4 regions of the Streptomyces sp. NPDC014727 genome follow, and region 1 is predicted to be linked to each of the others. Evidence: riboswitches for the same ligand, from Rfam matches in the RefSeq annotation. Region 1 holds a riboswitch; each other region holds the start of a gene.

Region 1 (5,668 bases):
ACAGGGCCACGGTACCGTCGGCGGGGCCGCAACGCCCGCGTGCCATGGTGGGCGCACGCGAGAGGCGAGGCCACAGTTCAGGGAGTAGACCGGGCCATGACGGTACAGCTGATGTTGATCTCACCGGCGCTCAACGCCGCGCTGCGCGAGGCCCGCATGGACGACGATGCCCCGCTGGACGCGGCCGGGGCCCGGCGGGCCCGTGCCGCCGCCGCGGCGGTGCCACCGGCCGACCGGTATGTGCGAGGGCCGTCCGAACGGTGTGCCGGGACCGCCGACGCGCTGGGGTTGCGCGCCGGGCCCGAACCCGCGCTCCGTGGCTGGGACATGGGGCGCTGGAGCGGACGGAGACTGGCCGAGGTGAGCAGCAGCGAGCCGGACGCGGTGTCGCTCTGGATGACCGATCCGTCGGCGGCTCCGCACGGCGGCGAATCGTTGCTGAAGTTCTGCGCCAGGATCGGCGGCCTGCTGGAGGCGCTCGAGTCCGGGGACGGCGAGGAGGGCAGTCGCGTGCTGGCGGTCGTAGAGCCTGCCGTGGTGCGGGCGATGGTCGTATGGGCACTCGCTCTGCCGGCGGAGGCGTTCTGGCGGCTGGATGTCGCCCCGCTCACCCTGACCGGGCTCAGCGGCCGCTCGGGACGGTGGAACCTGCGCTGCGGCCGGCCGCTGTCCCCCGCTCCGCAGGGCCGGCTTCCGCGGTCCGCCACCACTCGCGGGGACAACTGAGGTGCCAGGGGCCGCGGTCAGCGCATAGTCTGATGGCGCAGCTGGTTCGCCCTGTCCGCCAGACAGACGCGTCGCAAGAGGGAACCCGGTGGGAATCCGGGACTGCCCCGCAGCGGTGAGTGGGAACGACCGCCGTCATCAAGCACTGGACCCTGAACGGGCTCCGGGAAGCGACGGCCAGTAGGTGTCTCGTGCGCGAGACGTGCCCGCGAGTCCGAAGACCTGCCAGTGCCCGTGCGCGTCGGACGCGCACGGTGATCCCGGTGACCTCGTGGGCGGGTCGGCGTACGGATCGGGCAGGGCACACGCGCGTCGGCACGACGCCGCGGTTCCGTCCGATCCGTCCTCCCTTCGCGCCTTCGACCCGTCCCGGGGTCGTACCAGGACACACGCTCGCGAAGGAGAGTTCCGTGACCAGCAAGTCCGCAGCCGCGGCAGCCCGGGCCACCGTGTACGGCTGTCCCCGCCAAGGGGCAGACCGGGAACTGAAGAGGGCCGTCGAGGGGTACTGGAAGGGCCGTGTCACCGCGGCCGGTCTGCGGGAGACCGCCGCCGGCCTGCGCCGCGCCAACTGGCTCCGGCTCGTCGACGACGGCATCCACGAGGTCCCGACCGGTGACTTCTCGTATTACGACCACGTACTGGACACCAGCGTGATGGTCGGTGCCGTACCCACCAGGCACCGCGACGCCGTCGAAGCCGACGGGCTGGACGGCTATTTCGCGATGGCACGCGGGACGCAGGACGTGGCGCCGCTCGAAATGACCAAGTGGTTCGACACGAACTACCACTACCTGGTGCCGGAACTCGGTCCCGACACCGTCTTCACCGCCGACTCCGCCAAGCAGGTGGCGGAGTTCGAGGAGGCGCTGGCCCTCGGGCTCAGCCCCCGACCGGTGCTCGTCGGCCCGGTGACGTATCTGTTGCTGGCCAAGCCCGCTCCGGGCATCGCCGCCGACTTCGAACCGCTGACGCTGCTCGACCGACTGCTGCCGGTGTACGCGCAGGTGCTGGCCGATCTGCGCGCGGCCGGCGCCGGGTGGGTGCAGCTCGACGAGCCGGCGCTGGTCCAGGACCGCACCGCGGCGGAGCTCGACGCCACCGCGCACGCCTACCGTTGCCTCGGCGCGCTCGCCGACCGGCCGCGGCTCCTCGTCGCCTCCTACTTCGACCGGCTCGGCGAGGCCCTCGGCGTTCTGGCGAAGGCGCCGGTCGACGGACTCGCGCTCGACTTCACCGGTCCGGCGTCCGCCAATCTGCCGGATCTCGCCGCGGTCGGCGGTCTGCGGGGCAAGCGGCTGGTCGCCGGAGTCGTCGACGGCCGCAACGTGTGGATCAACGACCACCAGCGGTCCCTGGCCACGCTCGGCACCCTGCTCGGTCTGGCCGACCGGGTCGATGTCGCGGCCTCCTGCTCCCTGCTGCACGTTCCCCTCGATGTGAACGCCGAACGCGAACTCGATCCGCAGGTGGCCCGCTGGCTGGCCTTCGCGCGGCAGAAGTCCGCCGAGATCGCCACATTGGCCAAGGGGCTCGCGCAGGGCACGGACACGATCGCCGCCGAACTCGCCGCCAACCGTGCCGATCTGGCCTCGCGCAACCGATCGGCGCTCACCCACGACGCGGCGGTACGGGCACGGACCGCGGCCGTCACGGAGCGCGACGTGCGCCGCGAAACGTCGTATCCGCAGCGGGCTGCGGCACAACGCGAGCGCCTGCGGCTTCCTCCGCTGCCCACGACCACGATCGGTTCGTTCCCCCAGACGTCCCAACTGCGCACCGCACGCGCCGATCTGCGGGCCGGACGCATCGACAGCGCCACGTACGACGGGCGGATCGAGGCCGAGATCCAGGAGGTGCTGGCGTTCCAGGAGAAGGCGGGCATCGATGTGCTGGTGCACGGCGAGCCCGAACGCGACGACATGGTGCAGTACTTCGCCGAGCGGCTCACCGGATACGTCGCCACCCGGCACGGCTGGGTCCAGTCGTACGGCACACGGTATGTCCGGCCGCCGATCCTGGCCGGGGACGTCTCGCGCCCGGAACCGATGACGGTCCGCTGGACGGCGTACGCGCGGTCGCTCACCGATCGTCCGGTCAAGGGCATGCTCACGGGCCCCGTCACCATGCTCGCCTGGTCCTTCGTCCGCGACGACCAGCCGCTCGGCGAGACCGCCCGCCAGGTCGCCCTCGCACTGCGGGACGAGGTGAACGACCTCGAGACCGCGGGTGGTTGCGTGATCCAGGTCGACGAGCCCGCTCTGCGCGAGGCACTGCCGCTGCGGGCCGCCGACCGCGCCGGGTACCTGCGCTGGGCCACGGAGTCGTTCCGGCTGGCCACCAGTGGTGTCCGTCCCGAGACCCAGATCCATACGCACATGTGCTACGCGGAGTTCGGCGACATCCTCCGGGCCATCGCCGACCTGGACGCCGATGTGATCAGTCTGGAGGCGGCCCGCTCCCACATGCGGGTGGCCGACGAGCTGGCATCGGCCGGCTACCCGAGGGAGGTCGGTCCCGGCGTGTACGACATCCACTCCCCGCGGGTGCCGAGCACGGCTGAGGCGGTCGCTCTGCTCCGTAAGGGACTCGAAGCGATTCCGGCCGAACGGCTGTGGGTCAATCCCGACTGCGGTCTGAAGACACGAGGTTGGCCCGAAGTGCGCGCCTCGCTGGAGAACCTGGTCTCGGCGGCCGTCGAGGTACGGGCGACGGTGGCCGGCACCGCCCACTGATCCGCCGCGCGGCCCGGGCCGGGCGCCCGTCCCGGGCCGCGCACAGTACGCCTCCGTGCCCCCCGGCCGTGCCGACGGCGGGGCGACCGTCGCGGGGGCATACCCCGGCCGACGTACGCGCCGCCACCGCAGGGCGCGTACGTCGGCGTATATCGCCCGTGTGCGGGCCGGAGCTCACGCGTCCCGGTACGTCTCCAACAGGCGCAGCCAGATCTCGCTGATCGTCGGATACGAGGGGACGGCGTGCCACAGCCGGGCGATGGGGACCTCGCCCGCGACCGCGACCGTCGCCGAATGCAGCAGTTCACCGATGCCGGGTCCGACGAAGGTGACACCGAGCAGGATCTCCCGGTCGAGGTCCACGATCATGCGGGCACGGCCCCGGTAGCCGTCCGCGTACAGGCCGGAGCCTGCCACCGCGGCGAGGTCGTGGTCGACGGCGCGTACGCGGTGTCCGGCCCGCTCGGCCTCGGCGAGGGTGAGGCCGACCGAGGCCGCCTCGGGGTCAGTGAAGACGACCTGGGGGACGGCCGCGTGGTCGGCGGTGGCGGTGTGGGCACTCCAGCGGTCGGTCTCCCGCAGCGGGTCGCCCGCCGCACGGGCGGCGATCGCGGCGCCCGCGATGCGTGCCTGGTACTTGCCCTGGTGTGTGAGGAGCGCACGGTGGTTGACGTCGCCGACCGCGTAGAGCCAGCTGGTGCCGTCGACGCGGCAGCTGTCGTCGACGGTGAGCCACGAGCCAGGTGTCAGGCCCACCGTTTCGAGGCCGAGGTCATCGGTGCGCGGAGCGCGGCCGGTGGCGAAGAGGATCTCGTCGGCCTCGATGCGTTCACCGTCGTCCAGCTCCACGACGACCGGCCCGTCCGGGGCCGTACGCCGTACGGAGGTGGCGGTGACCCCGGTACGGATGTCGGCGCCCGCCTCCGTCAGCGCCCGCGCGACCAGCTCTCCCGCGAAGGGTTCCATCTTCGGCAGGAGTCCCTTGCCGCGGATCAGCATCGTCACGCGGGCACCGAGGGCCTGCCAGACCGTGGCCATCTCGGTCCCGACCACACCTCCTCCGACGATCACGAGGCGGCCGGGCACCTTCTTGGCGCTCGTCGCCTCCCGGCTGGTCCAGGGACGGGCCCCGTCGACGCCGGGCAGGGCGGGTACGACGGCACGGCTGCCCGTGCACACGGCGACGGCCTGCCGGGCGATGAGCCGGTGCTCCGTGCCGTCGAGGGCGGTGACGGAGACGGCTTTCTCGCCGGTGAGCCGGCCCCGGCCGCGGTAGAGGTCCGCTCCGGTGCCCTCCAGCCAGGCGACCTGCCCGTCGTCCTTCCAGTGCGCGGTCTGGTCGTCGCGGTGGGCGAGGACCGCCGCCGTCTCCAGCGGTCCCCGTACGGCGTCGCTGAGGCCCGGGACACGGCGGGCGTCCGCGCGGGCGACGACGGGGCGCAACAGGGCCTTGCTGGGCATGCAGGCCCAGTACGAGCACTCGCCGCCGACGAGTTCCGTCTCGACGACCGCCGTGCTCAGTCCGGCGGCACGCGCCCGGTCGGCGACGTTCTCACCCACCGGACCCGCTCCGATCACCACGACGTCGTACTCGGTGTTGAGGGAAGCATCTGTCATGAGGACAGTCTGATCGCGGGTGTGGGCGGCGGCCACATGGGCAGGCGGAATAGCGCACGTCCGAGCACCGTTGTGCCGGACAGGTCCGAGCCGGTACAGGAAGAGGTAACAGAGCATGAGCACCGTCGAGCTCACCAAGGAAAACTTCGATCAGGTCGTCAGTGACAACGACTTCGTCCTGATCGACTTCTGGGCTTCCTGGTGCGGCCCGTGCCGGCAGTTCGCGCCGGTCTACGACGCGGCTTCGGAGCGCCACGACGACCTGGTCTTCGCCAAGGTCGACACGGAGGCGCAGCAGGAGCTGGCGGCGGCCTTCGAGATCCGCTCCATTCCCACGCTGATGATCGTCCGGGACAATGTGGCCGTGTTCGCACAGCCCGGCGCCTTGCCGGAGGCCGCGCTGGAGGACGTCATCGGCCAGGCCAGGAAACTGGACATGGACGAGGTCCGCAAGTCCATCGAGGAGCAGCAGAAGGAGCAGAAGTAGGCTCCGCGCGCGCAGAAGCGGGGTGAGGGGCCCGGTCGACTGCCGGGCCCCTCACCACGGCCGGAAGCGGTCCGGTCAGCCGTCCGCGTCGATCTCGGCGTCG
Region 2 (5,668 bases), on a different contig from region 1:
GGGGAAGGGCGCCGCCCATCTCACCTACAGCGGTGGTGAATCCGGTGAGTTCACCATCAAGAGCGTGGGCTGCGCCGTGATGAACGGAAAGATCACCGCCATCACCGCTCCGGATGTCAATGACACGAAGAGCTCCACCCCTCCGGCGTTCACCGCCGCCATCACCAGCGAGGACGCCATGGCCACGCTCGTCACCCCGGGCAAGAAGACTTACGTCCACACCGCCGCGTCCGGGATCACCGGCCGGAAGGCCGACGGCACGTGGGTCGCCACCGTAACCGGGATGAAGCTGGGCCCGACCGACGTGGAAGGTGACTTGATCACGGTTGACGGCACCATCACCTGCGGGAGTGTGGCCGGTTCCTGACGCCCCGACAGGCAACGGCCGCCACGTCTGGACGCGCGACCGTTGCCTGACGCGACTCAGAAGTCGTCGTCGAAGGCGACCGAGCCCTCCACCGCCACCTGATAGGCCGACGGCCGGCGCTCGAAGAAGTTCGTCAGCTCCTGCACGCCCTGCAGCTCCATGAACGAGAACGGGTTCTCGGAGCCGTAGACCGCCGGGAAGCCCAGCCGGGTGAGCCGCTGGTCGGCCACGCACTCCAGGTACTGCCGCATCGACTCCGTGTTCATGCCCGGCAGACCGTCACCGCACAGATCGCGGCCGAACTGCAGCTCCGCCGCCACGGCCTCCTTCAGCATGTCGGTGACCTGCTGCTGGAGCTCGTCGTCGAAGAGGTCGGGCTCCTCCTTGCGGACGGTGTCCACGACCTCGAACGCGAAGTTCATGTGCATCGTCTCGTCACGGAAGACCCAGTTGGTACCCGTGGCGAGACCGTGCAGCAGACCGCGCGAGCGAAACCAGTAGACGTACGCGAACGCGCCGTAGAAGAACAGCCCCTCGATGCACGCCGCGAAGCAGATCAGGTTCAGCAGGAAACGGCGGCGGTCGGCCTTCGTCTCCAGCCGCTCGATCTTCTCGACCGAATCCATCCACTTGAAGCAGAACTGCGCCTTCTCACGGATCGAGGGGATCTCCTCGACCGCGTCGAACGCGGCGGCACGGTCGTCCGGGTCGGGCAGATAGGTGTCCAGCAGCGTCAGATAGAACTGGACGTGCACGGCCTCCTCGAAGAGCTGCCGCGACAGATACAGGCGAGCCTCGGGGGAGTTGATGTGCTTGTACAGCGTCAGCACGAGGTTGTTGGAGACGATCGAGTCACCCGTCGCGAAGAACGCGACGAGCCGGCCGATCATGTGCTGCTCGCCGGGGGAGAGCTTCGCGAGGTCGGCGACGTCGGAGTGGAGGTCGACCTCCTCCACCGTCCAGGTGTTCTTGATCGCGTCGCGGTAGCGCTCGTAGAAGTCCGGGTAGCGCATGGGCCGCAGGGTCAGCTCGAAGCCGGGGTCGAGCAGGTTCTTCTCGGAGTCGGTGGAGCTCATCACTGGCAGGCCTCGCAGGACTCGGGGTTTTCCAGGGAGCAGGCGATCGCGTCGGCGTCGGGCGTCGAAGCCTGCTGTACGGGGATGGGGGCGGTGGCCGCGGCCCGGCCGGAGGCCGCACGGGCGATCCGGGTCGCCGGGCGTGAGCGCAGGTAGTACGTCGTCTTCAGCCCCTGCTTCCAGGCGTACGCGTACATCGAGGAGAGCTTGCCGATCGTCGGCGTCTCCATGAAGAGGTTCAGCGACTGGCTCTGGTCGAGGAACGGCGTACGGGCCGCCGCCATGTCGATCAGTCCGCGCTGCGGGATCTCCCACGCCGTGCGGTACAGCGCCCGCACGTCCTCGGGGATCCAGGCGAAGCCCTGCACGGAGCCGCTCGCGTCGCGCAGTGCCTCACGGGTCCGTGCGTCCCACACGCCGAGCTGCTTCAGCTCCTCCACCAGATACGCGTTGACCTGGAGGAACTCGCCGCTGAGCGTCTCGCGCTTGAAGAGGTTGGAGACCTGCGGCTCGATGCACTCGTACACACCTGCGATCGAGGCGATCGTCGCCGTGGGCGCGATGGCGAGCAGCAGCGAGTTGCGCATGCCGCTCCTCGCGACGCGGGCGCGCAGCGCGTCCCAGCGCTCCGGCCAGTTCAGCTCGGTGTCGTAGTGGTCGGGGTGCAGCACCCCGCGCGCGGCACGCGTCTCGGCCCAGGCGGGCAGCGGGCCCGACCGCTCGGCGAGCTCGCAGGACGCCTCGTACGCCGCGAGCATGATCCGCTCGGAGATCCTGGTGGAGAGCGCGCGCGCCTCGGGGGAGTCGAACGGCAGCCGCAGCTGGAAGAAGACATCCTGCAGACCCATCGCACCCAGACCGACCGGGCGCCACTTCGCGTTGGACCGGCCGGCCTGCTCGGTCGGGTAGAAATTGATGTCGACGACCCGGTCGAGGAAGGTCACGGCGGTCCGGACGGTGGCGTCCAGCCGCTCCCAGTCGATGGTGCCGTCGGCGACGAACGCGCCGAGGTTGACCGAACCCAGGTTGCAGACGGCCGTCTCGCCGTCATCGGTGACTTCGAGGATCTCGGTGCACAGATTCGAGGAGTGGACGACGCGGCCCGGCTCGGCGGTCTGGTTCGCGGTCCGGTTGGAGGCGTCCTTGAACGTCATCCAGCCCTGGCCGGTCTGCGCGAGGGTACGCATCATCCGGCCGTACAGCTCGCGGGCCGGCATCGACTTGCGGGCCAGCCCCTTGGCCTCGGCGGCCCGGTACGCGGCGTCGAAGTCGTCGCCCCACAGGTCGACCAGCTCGGGCACGTCCGCGGGCGAGAACAGCGACCAGTCGCCGTCCGCGTCGACCCGGCGCATGAACTCGTCCGGGATCCAGTGCGCCAGGTTGAGGTTGTGCGTACGTCGCTGGTCCTCGCCCGTGTTGTCGCGCAGCTCCAGGAACTCCTCGATGTCCGCGTGCCAGGTCTCCAGGTAGACGGCGGCGGCGCCCTTGCGGCGGCCGCCCTGGTTGACCGCGGCGACGGAGGCGTCGAGCGTCTTCAGGAACGGCACGATGCCGTTGGAGTGCCCGTTGGTGCCTCGGATCAGCGAACCGCGGGCGCGGATACGGGAGTACGAGAGCCCGATGCCGCCCGCGTGCTTCGAGAGCCGCGCCACCTGGTGGTAGCGGTCGTAGATCGAGTCGAGCTCGTCGAGCGGGGAGTCCAACAGATAGCAGGAGGACATCTGCGGGTGCCGCGTACCGGAGTTGAACAGGGTCGGCGAGGAGGGCAGATAGTCGAGCCGGCTCATCAGCCCGTACAGCGCGGCCACTTCGTCCAGGGCGCGCTGCGAATCGTCCTCGGCGAGACCGGACGCGACCCGCAGCATGAAGTGCTGGGGCGTCTCGATGACCTGGCGGGTGTGCGGGTGGCGCAGCAGATAGCGGCTGTGCAGGGTCCGCAGCCCGAAGTAACCGAACCGGTCGTCGGCGGCGTCGGCGAGCGAGCGTTCCACCAGCGCGTCGAGGGCGTCCGCGTGCAGCGCGACGAACTCGGCGGTACGGTCCGCGATCAGGCCCTCGCGGTGCCCGACGGCGACGGAGGCGGAGAAGGTGACCGCGCCCTGGCCGATCGCCTCGTCCGCGATGGTGCGGGTCAGGAGCCTGGCGGCGAGCCGGGAGTAGGCGGGGTCCTCGGAGATCAGCCCCGCGGCGGCCTCGGTGGCCAGCGAGCGCAGCTCGGCCTCGTCCGACCGGGCGCTGCGGCCGCGCAGCGCGGCGGCGGCGACACGACCGGGGTCGGTGTCGGGCAGATCGACGGTGAGGTCGGTCAGGGTCCGCAGCAGTGCGGTCCCCGGTCCGTCGTGTGCGGTCCCCTCGGACTCGGCCGCTTCGGACACGGCGACTGAAGCCGGATCGGCTGGCGCGATGGTCACGTGGTGCTCTCCCTCGCTCGGCTCGGGGCCGGCGGGGAACGGGGCAGCCGGGCAGAGGCGGGCCCCAGCGGGGCAGCACTCCGTACGGCGTCCACCGGCCCATCCGCGAGGCCCGGACGTCTGGCATCCGGTTCGGTCGAGCCGGATGCGCTGTCGGCAGGTCCTCGGACTTACTCGGGGGTGCGCAAAAGCGCACCGAACACACCGTTGCGGGACAGTTCCGGATTCGCACCGGATTCCCCTGCGGCGACAGCGAGCATGAGCATACATGTGGGGGCCGCCCGATGAGGCAGCCCCCACATGTTGTGTCGTGCAACGTGGGCCGGGCCCGTAGAACGAGCTGTACGGCCCTGTTCGGAGCCCGGGGCACCCGATCACGCGGACGGCCCGCCGAGCCCCGCAGGAGGGGGCTCGGCGGGCCGCCGGCCGGTGTCGGAGCGCTCGTCAGTGGCCGCCACCCGGAGCTCCGGCCGTGGCCGGCGGGAGCTCCACCTGGACGCCCTTGTCGCCCGCGTCGGCCGTGTAGTCGGCCGGCGAGGTCTCGTCGATTCCGGCGGGCGCCTTCACGGCGTTCAGGACGAAGGTGAGCACCACCGTCACCACGACGTTCAGCACGAACGCCGTGAGACCGATGTAGCCGATCTCGCCGATGCCCGGGATCTCCTTGGACGAACCGCCGAAGTGCGCCTGGGTCGGGCTGGCGACCCCGTACGCGGCCACCGTGCCGTACACCATGCCCACCGCCCAGCCCGCGAGCAGTGCCCAGCGGTGGAACCAGCGGGTGAACAGGCCGCCGACCAGGGCCGGCATCGTCTGGAGGATCCAGATCCCGCCGAGCAGCTGGAAGTTGATCGCCACCGTCTTGTCCATGGTGAGGACGAAGGCGAGCGCACCGACCTTCACCAGCAGGGACACCAGCTTGGAGACCTTGGTCTCCTGCTCCGGGGTCGCGTCCGGCTTCAGGAAGTCCTTGTAGATGTTGCGGGTGAACAGGTTCGCGGCGGCGATCGACATGATCGCGGCGGGCACCAGCGCGCCGATGCCGATGGCGGCGAACGCGACCCCCGCGAACCAGTCGGGGAACATGTTCTCGAACAGCTGAGGGATGGCCAACTGCCCGTTGTCCACCTTGATCCCGGCGGCGATCGCCATGAAGCCGAGCAGCGCGAGCAGGCCCAGCATCAGCGAGTACAGCGGCAGGATCGTGGTGTTGCGCCGGATCACGTTGCGGCTGCGGCTGGAGAGCGTCGCCGTGATCGAGTGCGGATACATGAAGAGCGCGAGCGCCGAGCCCAACGCCAGGGTGGCGTAACCCCATTGGCCCGCCTCGCCGGGTGCGAGCGCCCCGCGCGGCTTGCCGGTCGCCGGGTTGGTCTGCGAGAACGCCTCGCCCGCCTTGGCGAAGATCTCGTCGAAGCCGCCGAGCTTGATCGGGATGTAGATGATCGCCACCGCGATGACGAGGTAGATCAACCCGTCCTTGACGAACGCGATCAGCGCGGGTGCCCGCAGCCCGGACGAGTAGGTGTACGCGGCGAGCACCGCGAACGCGATCAGCAGCGGCAGGTCCTTGATGAACCAGTGGGTGTTCTCGCCGCCGCCGACACCCATCACGTCCAGCACCGCCTGGATGCCGACGAGCTGGAGCGCGATGTACGGCATCGTGGCGAGGATGCCGGTGACGGCGACCGCCAGCGAGAGGCCCTTCGAGCCGAAGCGTCCGCGGACGAAGTCCGAGGTGGTGACGTACCCGTGCTTGTGCGAGACGGACCACAGCCGCGGCAGGAAGGTGAAGATCAGCGGGTACACGAGGA
Region 3 (5,668 bases), on a different contig from region 1:
GACGCCGCCGGTCGGACGGCCCCGCAGCCGCCGTGCGGTGCGCAGCCGCACCACATCGGCGACCATGTTCGGCGCGAACGTCATGGCGACGACGACGGCGACCCCCGCCTCGTACAGCGCACCCGGCAGCGACTTCAGCAGCCGGGCCGGGTTGGCGAGCGAGTTCGCCGCACCGAGACAGATCAGCAGGGTCGCCAGCTTCGCCCCGTCGTACAGCGCGAAGACCAACTGCTCGGCGGTGACCCGGCCACCGATCCTGACGCCCTTCGCCCAGTCGGGCAGCGGCACCTCGGGGAGCGTGAACACCGGATGCGTCCCGGGGATCGGTGAACCGAGAAGGACCGAGAAGACCAGCCGCACACCGACGACGAACAGCCCGATCCTGATGAACGCCCCGTACGAACGGGCCCACGGCGCGTCCGTACGGCGCGCCGCGACCACATAGCCCGCGACCCCCACCAGCAGCCCGAGCAGCAGTGGATTGGTGGTCCGGGACGCGGCGGTGGCGAGACCGAGCGCCCACAGCCACCAGGCCCCGGCGGGCAGGGCGTTGCTCCGGGTCGCCCCGGGGGCGCGCAGCGGCCGGCGCGGCCGGACGGTGCCGGTGGCGCCGGTCACCGCGCCGCTGGTCGGGGCGGTCATCCGCGGCGGCGGCGGGCCTGCACGACTGCGGCGATGCCGAGGAGGAGAACGGCGCCGACGCCGACGAGCACCCCGGCGGACGGCCCGCCGCCGGAGCCGCCCGAACCGGCGGAGGCGGCGGCGGGGACGGAGGCGCCCGGGGACACGGTCGCGGAAGGCGTGGCGTGCCCGTCGCCCGAGACCTGTTCGCCGCAGCCCGAGCCCGGATAGCCGGATATGGCACAGAGCAGCGCGTCGCTGCTGTAACGCAGCGGTTTGGCCACCGAGGCGAGTGCCTCGGCGGTGCTCGCGTCCGGGGTGACCCGCGCGCACGCGGTACGCGGCGCGGGCGGCGTCTCGCCGACCGGGGCGTCCGCCGCCGTGCCCGGGTCGATGACCAGCGCGACCCGCTTGGTGCCGTCCTGGGCCGGGGTGTCCGCGCAGATCTTCGCGAAGTCGGGGGAGCGGCGCGGCTTCGCCGAGTCCTGGGAGTCCTCGCTCACCGAGAACCGGAAGCCCTGCACCGTGCCGTCGTCCGGCCGGACCAGGGACGGGCCCTGGGTGGCGTACGTCCAGCCGGTGCTGGAGCTCTCCCAGAACGACCAGTACCGGTACCCGGCCGCCTGGGCCGTCCCCGCGCCGAGCACGGCCAGGACGGCAGCCAGGGCCACCAGCAGCGCGGTGGCCCTTCCCGCCCGCCTCACAGCTGCCGGTTCTTGCGCCGGCCGCTGATCAGGAAGGCCGCGGCCGCAGCGACGACGAGGCCGATGCCGATGAACCACCACACGCCGCCGATCACGTCGTCGCCGCTGTGCACCTGGTCCTTCTCCGTGGCCTCGTACCCGGTGTCGGCGGACGGGTCGGGCGTCGTGACGGCCGCGGGCGCGGGACCGGTCGCGTTCAGCCGGTCGACCAGGTTGACGCCGTTGAAGTCGCGGGCGTCGGAGCCGGTCGCGTGCGCGGCCAGGACCAGCTGGGCGTAGGCGGCGGGACCGTTCTGCTCGGCCCAGGGGCCCGAGTTCTTCTTCAGCCAGGCCACGGCCTTGGCGGCCTTGTCCTGGTGGCCCGCCGCGGACAGGGCGACGACCGCGTCCGCGGTGTTGCCGAAGTCGGGCTGCGGGGTGGTGTCGGAGGCGCCCGGCATCGGGGCCAGGTCGAGGTGGCCGCTCGTGGCGAGGGCGTTCGCGAGGTAGTGGGCGCCGTTCTGGGCGGCCTGCTCGGGCGTGAGACCGGACCCCGGGTGGCAGCTGGTCCCCTTGGTCGCGGCGTTGTTCCCGACGGCCAGGGCCTTGCCCATCGTGCCGAGCACGGCGGCGGCGGTGGCGTCCGCGTTGGCGGCGAGCTTGCCGGCCTTGTCGGGCTGGTAGGCGAAGGCGCCGCCGTCCTTGCCGCCGCACGGGATCGCGAGCGCGAGCAGCGGGGAGTAGGGGGTCTTGCCGTTCGGGGTGGTGATGTCCGCGAGCCGCTGGCCCTGCCGGGCGAGGGCGCCGATCACCAGCGAGGTGGAGTTGGCGTCGCTGGGCGCGCCGGCGGTGTAGCCCCAGCCGCCGTCCTCGTTCTGTACGGACTTCAGCCAGCGGACCGAGTTGTTCACGGTGTCCCGGTGCCCGCCCACCTCGACGAACGCCTGGACGGCGGCCGCGGTGGCATTGGTGTCCAGCACCGTCTTCCCGGTGCAGGGCCGGGAGACGTCGGGCCGGTACGCGGCGTAGGCGCCGTTGCCGCACTGCTGGGCGATCAGCCAGTCCACCGACTCCGTCGCGGGCGTGACGCCCTCCAGCCGCTGGGCGAGGAAGGCCAGCGACTGCCGCCAGACACCGTCGTAGGTCGGGTCCTTCGTGCCGTACAGCCCGGACGGCAGGGCAGCGGACGGCGAGGGGGAAGGGGACGGCGCCGCCACCGCGACCGGGGCAGCGGCCGCACAGAGCACGGTGGCGATGGCGGCGAGCGATGCCGCGCTGCGGCGTACGGTCATGGCGGGCGGGGCCTCTCCTGCGGGGAACCGGGCACAGGCACGCTCAGGCACCAGGCTCCGGCTCCGTATACCTCGACGGTGCCGACCACCGGGGTTCCGGAGGTCGCGAGCCGGTCACGACCGCGGACAGGGCATTCCGACTCACCGTCTGCGACGACGGTTCACGGCTGCGTGGTCAGCGCCGGATTCGCACCGGCTTCCCCCTGAACGGGCATGATGACGACCCGCACACTCTACCGGGCGGGGCCGGACGGGTTCCGGGGCCGTCCGGGGGCTCGTCCCCCACGGGACGGGCGACGGCTCCCCGCGGCCCCGGGGGCCCGACGGGCGACGGCTCCCCGCGGCCCCGGGGGCCCGACGGGCGACGGCTTCACCGCGCTCGCCGGAAGCCCGGCCCGTGCCGGTGCCCGGGGTGCCCGGGGTGCCCGGGAGAGGGTGAACGAGCTCCCTGCCCGACGGCCCGCCGCGCCCTTCACACCGCGATGTACGTCACCGGCTCGCTCCCCGCCACCGCCTCCGCGCGCCCCAGCCTGACCAGTCGCCGCAGATGCGCCTCGGCCTCCGAGACGGCGATGTTCCGTGAACCGTGCGAGATCTGCTCCCACGGCCGGTTCCACTCCATCCGCTCGGCCAGCTCCCACGGCGTGAGCGGGGTGGCCAGCAGCTTGAGCAGTCCGGTCAGCCGTTCCTCGTGATGGTCCAGGAGTTCCCGTACGCGCCGCGCGGCGTCCGTGAATGCGTACTGGTGGGCGGGCAGCACCTCCGCCACGCCGAGCCGGCCGATGTGCTCCAGCGAGCCGAGGTAGTCACCGATGGGGTCTCCCCCGGCGGAGGGGGCGGTGCCCGGCGCGGTGTCCGGGTCCTCGTACAGCCCGATGTGCGGGCTGATCCCCGGCAGCAGATGATCCCCCGAGAACAGCCGCCCCCGGCCCGGCAGATTCCCCGGATGCTCCTCCTCCAGATGCAGACAGACATGACCGGGCGTGTGCCCCGGAGTCCAGATCGCCCGCAGTCGGCGGCCCGCCAGGCCGAGGAGCTCACCCGGAACGATCTCCCGGTCCGGGAGCGCGGACCGCAGCCCCGGCAGTGTGCGCATCCGACCGCCCTCGACCGCGGCCCGCAGCGGCGCGAGATGCTCCTGGGGCGCACCGACCGCGGTGAGCTTCGTCAAGAGGTACGCCAGCCAGGTGCCGGGCCGGGCCTCCCGGGTGCGGCGCACGATCGCGGCGTCCGCCGCGTGCATGGCGATCCAGGCCCCGGAGGCCTCGCGCACCTGGCCGGAGAGGCCGTGGTGGTCGGGGTGGTGATGGGTGATGACCACACCGTGGATGTCGCCGATGCCCGTACCGATGGCGTCGAGCCCGGCGGTGAGGGTGTCCCACGCCTCCGGATCGTCCCAGCCCGTGTCGATCAGGACCGGCCCGCGATCGGTGTCGAGGACATGGACGAGGGTGTGGCCGAGCGGATTGTCCGGGATGGGGACCTTGATGCTGTGCACGCCCCCGCCATGGTCGGTCACCTGCGTCATGGGCTCCTCATCTCTCTTCGAGGCCTGAGGCACCGGACGTATGGCGTGCGGCGCACCGCGCCCACTGTAACGAGAACTTGTTTCAGTAGTAGCCCCGGTCGACCATCTGTCGGTACGTCCATCTGCCCGGCGTACCCCGGGAGTTCGGGGTGCACGGGATTGCGGGCGGCCGCCGACGGCTCGCGGGACGACCGCGCCGGTGGGTGTTGGGCGCGGGCCGCCCCGTGTTTCCGCCCGTGGCCCGCGCCCGTCGCGCGCCGCGCGGGCCACGGTTCACGCGTCGGCGCGGGGCGGTCCGTACGGTCGGAGCCCCGCGCCGGGCAGTGGGTCCGGGTCACCGGCCGGGCGGCCGGTGACCCGGATCACTCGTCGCTCATGCGGCGCCCTTGGCCGGACGGTGCCACACGAGTCGCGGGGTGCGCGCTCCGTCGCCGGTTCCCTCGGTCGGGGGGAGCAGGGTTAATCGGTCCCCCTCCACCCGCCACCGGCGCTCCTGCCTGGTGCCGACCCACGGGCGCAAGGACGCCACGTGCAGATGGTGGACGACCAGGTCGCCCGTCACCTCGTAGGTGCCCGCGTATCCCAGGTAAGGAGAAGTCCTGAACAGGGTCGCGGTGTCGACCGGTCCGGCCGTCCCCTCCTCCGGGGAGGACTCGGCCTCCGGGTTCAGCATGCTCACCGACATGTGGCCGTCGGCGGTATAGGTGATCAGTCCTGTCGGACTCTGCCCGAGGGGGTGTTCGAGCGTGTCGCCGGTGGCGCCCATGATGGCGACGGTGCTCAGCAACCAGGCGCCCACGAGGGGGTGTTCGGAGGTGACTGGCCCGGGGGTGGACGGGTGATCCGGTTCGGTGCGGGATGGGGCGTACACGTGTTTCCCTTCTGAGCTGGTGGAATTCGGAACTTCTGGAGCGGGTGCGTGGGGGACGGGGTCGTTCTCGTCCCTACCCGTGCGGCACACCGGGGAAGCGAGTCGTGTGCCGCGAAAGCCCGGGTGGCGCGACGACGGCCGTCCGGCCGCGCGCGTTGTCGAAGCCGTGGACTCCTGGAACTGGAACTGGTATCAGTTCTGACACGGAGTCAGGTAACGTGCCGGGTCGCGGGAGGCAGCAGCCATGACCGAGCTTGTCGAACACGGAAAACTGTTCATCGGCGGGGAGTTGGTCGATCCGCTGGGCCGGGATGTCATCGAGGTCGTATCGCCCCACACCGAACAGGTCATCGGCCGGGTGCCGCACGCCTGCGAGGGGGATGTGGACCGGGCCGTCGCCGCCGCCCGGCGGGCGTTCGACGAGGGGCCCTGGCCGCGGATGACCCTGGACGAGCGGATCGCGGTGATCACCCGGATCAAGGACGCGTTCGCCGCGCGGTACGAGGAGATCGCCCGGGTCATCAGCTCGGAGAACGGCACTCCGTACACGTCGAGCGTCATGGTGCAGGCGCTCGCCGCGATGATGGTGTGGGACGCGGCGATCACCGTCGCCCGCACCTTCCCGTACGAGGAGCGCCGGGACGGTGCTCTCGGGCCGCTGCTGGTGCGCAGG
Region 4 (5,668 bases), on a different contig from region 1:
CGCACCCGCCACACCTCCACGCCTCACCCGATCGGCCTAACGCGGGAGCGGCGTGCGCACCGCCGTGACAGGCGGCCAGCAACGAGGCGCCGAGCATGCGGGGGACGGGCTCCGCAGGTGGGGAGGTTGCAGCGTCCATCCGGGTGAGGCGCGATGGAAGTCGGACGCGCCTCCCCTGATGGACCCAGCCACAGGACGCGCCCAGGCGAGGAGGAATCGGTCATGGGAGCCGCTGGCGGTTTCACGGATTCCGGAGAGCTCGACGGCCTGACGGTGTACGACAACGCGGGCGAGAAGATCGGCAGTGTGGGCCGGGTGTATGTCGACGACAACACCGGCCGCCCGGACTGGATCACGGTCAAGACCGGCCTGTTCGGCATGAAGGAGAGCTTCGTGCCACTTGCGGGGGCGCGTCGTGTCGGCTCCGACCTGCACATCTCACATCCGAAGGACCGCGTCAAGGAAGCCCCCCGTGTGGACGCGGACGCGCATCTGTCGGTGGTGGAGGAGGAAGAGCTCTACCGCCACTACGGCCTTGCCAGAGACACCACCGCCAGACTCAGCGGCCGTGCGGACACCGGGAGGACGACGTCCGAAACCGGCACCACGGCCATGGGCGCGGCGGGAGCCGCCGGCACCGGGCGCCCGACCGGGGGTGAGCGGCCGACCGCGGCCGGAACCCCGGCAACCGGTACGGGTACCTCCCGGACCCCCACCTCGCGGACGGGCGGTCCGGTCGGCGCGGACACCGGGACGGCCGGCGCGGCCCGTCCCCTCGTCGGCGCCGGGGCGGGTTCCGAAGGGTCCGCCGCCGACCTGGGCGCCAAGGAGGAACTGATCCGCTCCGAGGAGCAACTGCTCGTCGGCACCGAGGAGTACGAGAGCGGCAAGGCCCGTCTGCACAAGTACGTCGTCACCGAGAACGTCACCAGGACGGTGCCGGTGACACACGAAGAGGTGCGGGTGATCCGTGAACCCCTGCAGCCCGGCGAAAGGGCGGCGGCGGGGCGCTCGGACATCCGTGAGCAGGATGTCGAGGTCACCCTGCATGCCGAGCGTGCCACGATGCGCAAGGAGACGGTGCCGGTCGAACGGGTCCGCATGGAGACCAAGAGGGTGACCGAGCAGAAGGAGATCTCCGCCGAACTCCGCAAGGAGCAGATCGACTACGCCGACAGCAAGGGCATCGGCAGCAAGGACATCGGTGGCAAGGACGCGGGCGGCGAGTTCGGCCGGGGACGCCACCGCTGACCCCCGCTCACCGTGGCGTACCGCCGCGATGCGACCGCGAGTGAGGGACGGACCCGTGTGTGCCGGGGCCCGTCCTCTCGCCGTCAGCGCTCGGGGCGCTCGGGCACGAAGCGCACCGACGGCCGCCCGTCGGGGCCGTCCGGCGCGACCCGCGCCCTGACCCGGTAGACGTCGGCGATGAGTTCCTCGGTGATCACTTCCGCGGGGGTTCCGGCGGCCACCACGCGCCCCTGCTTCATGACGACGATCCGGTCGCAGAACATCGCGGCCAGATTGAGGTCGTGCAGAGCGATCACACCGGTGAGGGGCAACGAGGCGATCAGCGACATCAGTTCCAGCTGGTGCTGGATGTCCAGGTGGTTCGTCGGCTCGTCGAGCAGCAGTTCACGCGGTTGCTGAGCCAGTGCGCGCGCGATCTGGACCCTTTGCCGCTCGCCTCCGGAGAGGGTGTGCCAGGACTGGCCGCAGCGGTCGGCGAGACCGGTCCGCTCCAGGGCTTCGCGCACCGCTTCGTCGTCCGCCCGGCCGGGCGCCGCCCAGGCCCTGCGGTGCGGGATGCGGCCGAGTCGCACCACGTCCAGGACGCTCAGCTCGACCTGGGTCACGGCGTGCTGGTCGACCACCGCGACCCTTCGGGCCACCGTTCGGCGGCCGATCTCGTCGAGCCGCCGGCCGTCGAGGGTGACGACGCCCGTCTCCGGGGCGAGGACTCCCGCGAGCACCCGCAGGAGAGTCGACTTGCCGGACCCGTTCGGCCCGATCAGCCCGACGGTGGCGCCGGGCGGCGGGGCGAGGTGGACGCCGTCGAGTACGAGCCGGCCGCCCGCCTCCCGGCTGACCCGCTCGGCCCGCAGCCCTCGGGTGGCTCCGCCCGTCATGCGATTCTCCGGGTGCGGTACAGGACCAGGACGAACGCGGGAACACCGATGAGGGCGGTGACGACGCCCACCGGCACCTCCTGCGGGTCGAGAACCGTCCTGGCCAGGGTGTCGACCCAGACCAGGAAGACGGCCCCGGCCAGGGCGGTGACCGGCAGCAGTCGCCGGTGACCAGAACCCGCGAGCGCACGGGCGGCGTGCGGCAGCACCAGGCCGACGAAGCCGATGGCTCCGGCCGAGCTGACGAGCGCGGCGGTCAGCAGCGCTGTCGTGCACAGCAGCACGATCCGGGTGCGCGCGACATGGACGCCGAGCGAGGCAGCGGCGTCCTGGCCGAACGCGAAGGCGTCGAGTGTGCGGGCGTGTCCCAGGCAGATCAGCAGCGTCACGACGAGAACGGCGGAGCAGATCCACACATCGCTCCAACCGACTCCGCCGAGCGAGCCCAGCAGCCAGAACAGCACCCCGCGGGTCTGCTCGGCGTCGGCGGAGGTCATCACGACGAAGGAGGTGAGCGCGGAGAACAGTTGCATGGCCGCGACACCGGAGAGGACGACCCGGTCGGTCGTGCCGCCCAGGGTGTGGCTGAGCAGCAGGACGAGGGCGAACGAGCACAGGGCGCCGATGAACGCGCCGGTCGAGATCGACACCGCTCCCCCGCCGACGCCGAGGACGACGACCACGACCGCGCCGGTCGACGCACCGGAGGAGACGCCGAGGACGAACGGGTCGGCGAGCGGGTTGCGGAGCAGGGACTGCATGACGGTGCCGCACACAGCCAGCCCGGCGCCGCACACCGCGGCGAGCAGGGTGCGCGGCATGCGCAGGTTCCAGACGATGCCGTCCCGGATCGGCGTGAGCCGTGACCGGCCCCAGCCGAGGTGGGAGGCGGTCGTGGACCAGACGTCGGCGACGGAGATACGGGCGGGGCCGATGGTGACGGCGATCGCGACGGACAGCACGAGCAGCGCGATGCCGCAGCCCCACAGGACTCCGCCGCGCAGCTTCCGCGGCCCCGTCGCGCCGCGCGCGCCTGCCGCGGAGGTCCGTGACGTGTCCGGGGCCGCGGCGCGTCCCGTGTCCGTCATCCCGCGAGTCCGAAGGCGCGCAGCCCGGCGGCGACGCGTTCCACGCCCTCGACCGTCCGGATGGACGGGTTCATGGCCTGGCCGCTCAGCAGGACGTATCGCTGGTGCCTGACGGCGTCCATGTTCTTGGTGACGGGGTTGGACTCCAGGAATTCGATCTTCTTCGCGGCGCTCTCGGCGGTCTGTGCCTTACGGGTCAGGTCGCCGATGACGAGGACGTCGGGGTCGCGGTCGGCGACGGTCTCCCAGCTGATCTGGGGCCATTCGTCGTGGGTGTCGTCGAAGACGTTCTTGGCGCCGAGTTCCCTGGTGATGATGCCGGGTGCTCCGCAGCAGCCGGCCAGGTAGGGGGCCTTGGAGTCGGAGAACCAGTAGAGGATGGTGGCGTCGGAGGCGTCGACGCCCTCGGCCGCCTTCTTCACCCGGGCCCGCAGTTGCGCCACGAGCTTGTCGCCGCGGCCGGCCACGCCGAACACCCGGGCCAGTTCGCGCACCTCGTCGTAGACGCTGTCCATGGCCAGTGGCTCGGTACGGGCGCCGTCCCCGCTGCCGCTGTTGTCCTTGCCGGTGCAGTCGGCGGGCGAGACATAGGTGGGGACCCCGAGTTCCTCGAACTGTTCGCGCGGGGCGACACCGCCCTTGGCGAGCGTCGACTCGAACGACGCGCTGATGAAGTCGGGTTCCTGGTCGAGGACCTTCTCCGACGACGGCCGGTTGTCCGCGATCCTCGGGACGCCGGCATTGACCTTCTCCAGCCCCTTCATCACCGGGTCGGTCCAGGTCGCGGTGGCGGCCAGCCGGTCGGCGAGGCCGAGGGAGAGCAGGATCTCCGTCGATCCCTGGTCGACCGACACGGCGCGGTGCGGTGCGGATTCGACGGTGACGGTGCGTCCGCAGTTCCTCAGCGTCACCGGGTATCCGTCGGTGGAGCCGGGCTTCGCGGCAGAATTGGTTGTTCCGCCCCCGCAGGCGGTCAGCAGGACGAGTCCCGCCGAGAAAGCGGCCATGGTGCGGACAGGGCTGGATATGGACGGCACGGAGTCCCTCTGCGTCTCTGGGCCCATACGCGGAGCCCGTTGTACGGCGTCCTGCGCCCGGTACCGGATCGCAGGTGCCAGCAGGTCTTCGGACTCGGGTTCCTGCGGACGGGACGCCTTCCCAGGACACCCGAGGGTGTTCCCAGTGGCCGTGGCCCCGCCCGTCCCCCTCACCGCTGCGCGTCAGTTCCGGATTCTCACCGGATTCCCTGACCCCTTCGTGGAGTTCGACTGGCTCCGGCAAGCTATCACGGGCCTCTGCGCAGCTCACGGGCGGTGTGGCCGGTGGTACGCCGGGCCGTTTCCCGTCGCACCACCTGCCTGGCGCCTACGGGCCCTGAAGAGCGATCACGGCGTTGTGTCCGCCGAATCCGAAGGAGTGGCTGACGGCACGCCGGATGGGCTGCCGCAGGGGAGACTTGGTGACGCAGTTGATGTCGAACTCGGGCGCCGGGGCGTCCAGATTGGCGATCGGCGGCACGATTCCGCGTTGCAGCGTCAGGACGGTCAGTCCGGCCTCGATCGCTCCGGCCGCCCCCATGCAGTGCCCCAGGACGCCCTTCGGGGCGGTGACGGGCGGCCGGTGCGGGTAGACCCGGGCGATGAGGGCGGCCTCGGTGGCGTCGTTGACCGGGGTGGCCGTGCCGTGTGCGTTGACGTGCTCGACGTCTCCCGCCGTCCAGCCGGCGTCGCGCAGCGCGATCTCCACCGCCGTCCGGGCCACCGCGCCGGACGGATGCGGGCTGATGGGATGGTGGGCGTCGGTGGTGGCCCCGGTGCCCGCGACCAGCGCCCGCGGCACCGTGCCCCGGGCACGGGCGTCGTCCGCCCGCTCCAGCACCATGACGGCGGCGCCCTCGCCCATGACCAGCCCGGCCCGGTCGGCGGCGAAGGGCCGGCACAGCCCGGCCGCGTCGCCGTCCCGCCGGGCCCCGGCTCCGGATCGGGCGAACCCGGCCATGGCGGCCGGATAGACGATCGACTCGGTGGCTCCGGCGATCGCGATGTCGCACTGCCCGGTGACCAGCAGATCGCGGGCGACGGACAGGGCCGTGACGCCGGACGAACAGGCGGTGCACGGCGCCATGCTGGGACCGGTCGCCCGCAACTGGATCGCGATCTCGGCCGCCGGCATGTTCGGAATGGTGAGCAGGATGCCCGACGGCGAGGTGGCGTCGGGCCCGAGCCGGTCGAGCACGACGGCCTGCTCGGTCAGTGAGGCGGAGCCCCCGCTGCTGGTGCCGACGACCACCGCGACCCTGCCGCCCTCCCACTCCGCCGGGTCGAGCCCGGCGTCGGCGACCGCCTCCCGGGCGGCGAGAACGGCGAACTTGGTGTACCTCCCCATCCGGAACGAGGTGCGTCCACCGACCGCGGCGTCCAGATCGATTCCGTCGACCGTGCAGGCGAAATC

Evidence for each region. Region 1 has a riboswitch for cobalamin ahead of metE (5-methyltetrahydropteroyltriglutamate--homocysteine S-methyltransferase). Riboswitches for the same ligand answer to the same signal wherever they lie in the genome.
Region 2: another riboswitch for cobalamin. It lies ahead of ACF1B9_RS33075 (ribonucleoside-diphosphate reductase subunit alpha); the one in region 1 lies ahead of metE (5-methyltetrahydropteroyltriglutamate--homocysteine S-methyltransferase).
Region 3: another riboswitch for cobalamin. It lies ahead of ACF1B9_RS00685 (prenyltransferase/squalene oxidase repeat-containing protein); the one in region 1 lies ahead of metE (5-methyltetrahydropteroyltriglutamate--homocysteine S-methyltransferase).
Region 4: another riboswitch for cobalamin. It lies ahead of ACF1B9_RS07125 (ABC transporter substrate-binding protein); the one in region 1 lies ahead of metE (5-methyltetrahydropteroyltriglutamate--homocysteine S-methyltransferase).

Annotation. Positions count from the first base shown of each region.
Region 1 covers NZ_JBIBYR010000008.1:218,645-224,312, forward strand. The annotation lists gene ACF1B9_RS15760 (histidine phosphatase family protein) at 97-726, shown strand; cobalamin riboswitch at 752-971, shown strand; gene metE (5-methyltetrahydropteroyltriglutamate--homocysteine S-methyltransferase) at 1,137-3,461, shown strand; gene ACF1B9_RS15770 (dihydrolipoyl dehydrogenase family protein) at 3,636-5,078, opposite strand; gene trxA (thioredoxin) at 5,194-5,565, shown strand; gene ACF1B9_RS15780 (hypothetical protein) at 5,641-5,668, opposite strand, start outside.
Region 2 covers NZ_JBIBYR010000033.1:68,754-74,421, forward strand. The annotation lists gene ACF1B9_RS33065 (hypothetical protein) at 1-367, shown strand, start outside; gene ACF1B9_RS33070 (ribonucleotide-diphosphate reductase subunit beta) at 424-1,443, opposite strand; gene ACF1B9_RS33075 (ribonucleoside-diphosphate reductase subunit alpha) at 1,443-3,854, opposite strand; cobalamin riboswitch at 3,992-4,127, opposite strand; gene mctP (monocarboxylate uptake permease MctP) at 4,299-5,668, opposite strand, start outside.
Region 3 covers NZ_JBIBYR010000001.1:141,533-147,200, forward strand. The annotation lists gene ACF1B9_RS00675 (energy-coupling factor transporter transmembrane component T) at 1-642, opposite strand, end outside; gene ACF1B9_RS00680 (SCO2322 family protein) at 639-1,325, opposite strand; gene ACF1B9_RS00685 (prenyltransferase/squalene oxidase repeat-containing protein) at 1,322-2,596, opposite strand; cobalamin riboswitch at 2,704-2,839, opposite strand; gene ACF1B9_RS00690 (MBL fold metallo-hydrolase) at 3,069-4,124, opposite strand; gene ACF1B9_RS00695 (lipocalin-like domain-containing protein) at 4,498-4,995, opposite strand; gene ACF1B9_RS00700 (aldehyde dehydrogenase) at 5,240-5,668, shown strand, end outside.
Region 4 covers NZ_JBIBYR010000003.1:232,646-238,313, forward strand. The annotation lists gene ACF1B9_RS07110 (PRC and DUF2382 domain-containing protein) at 223-1,251, shown strand; gene ACF1B9_RS07115 (ABC transporter ATP-binding protein) at 1,335-2,129, opposite strand; gene ACF1B9_RS07120 (FecCD family ABC transporter permease) at 2,126-3,217, opposite strand; gene ACF1B9_RS07125 (ABC transporter substrate-binding protein) at 3,214-4,224, opposite strand; cobalamin riboswitch at 4,316-4,505, opposite strand; gene ACF1B9_RS07130 (beta-ketoacyl-[acyl-carrier-protein] synthase family protein) at 4,583-5,668, opposite strand, start outside.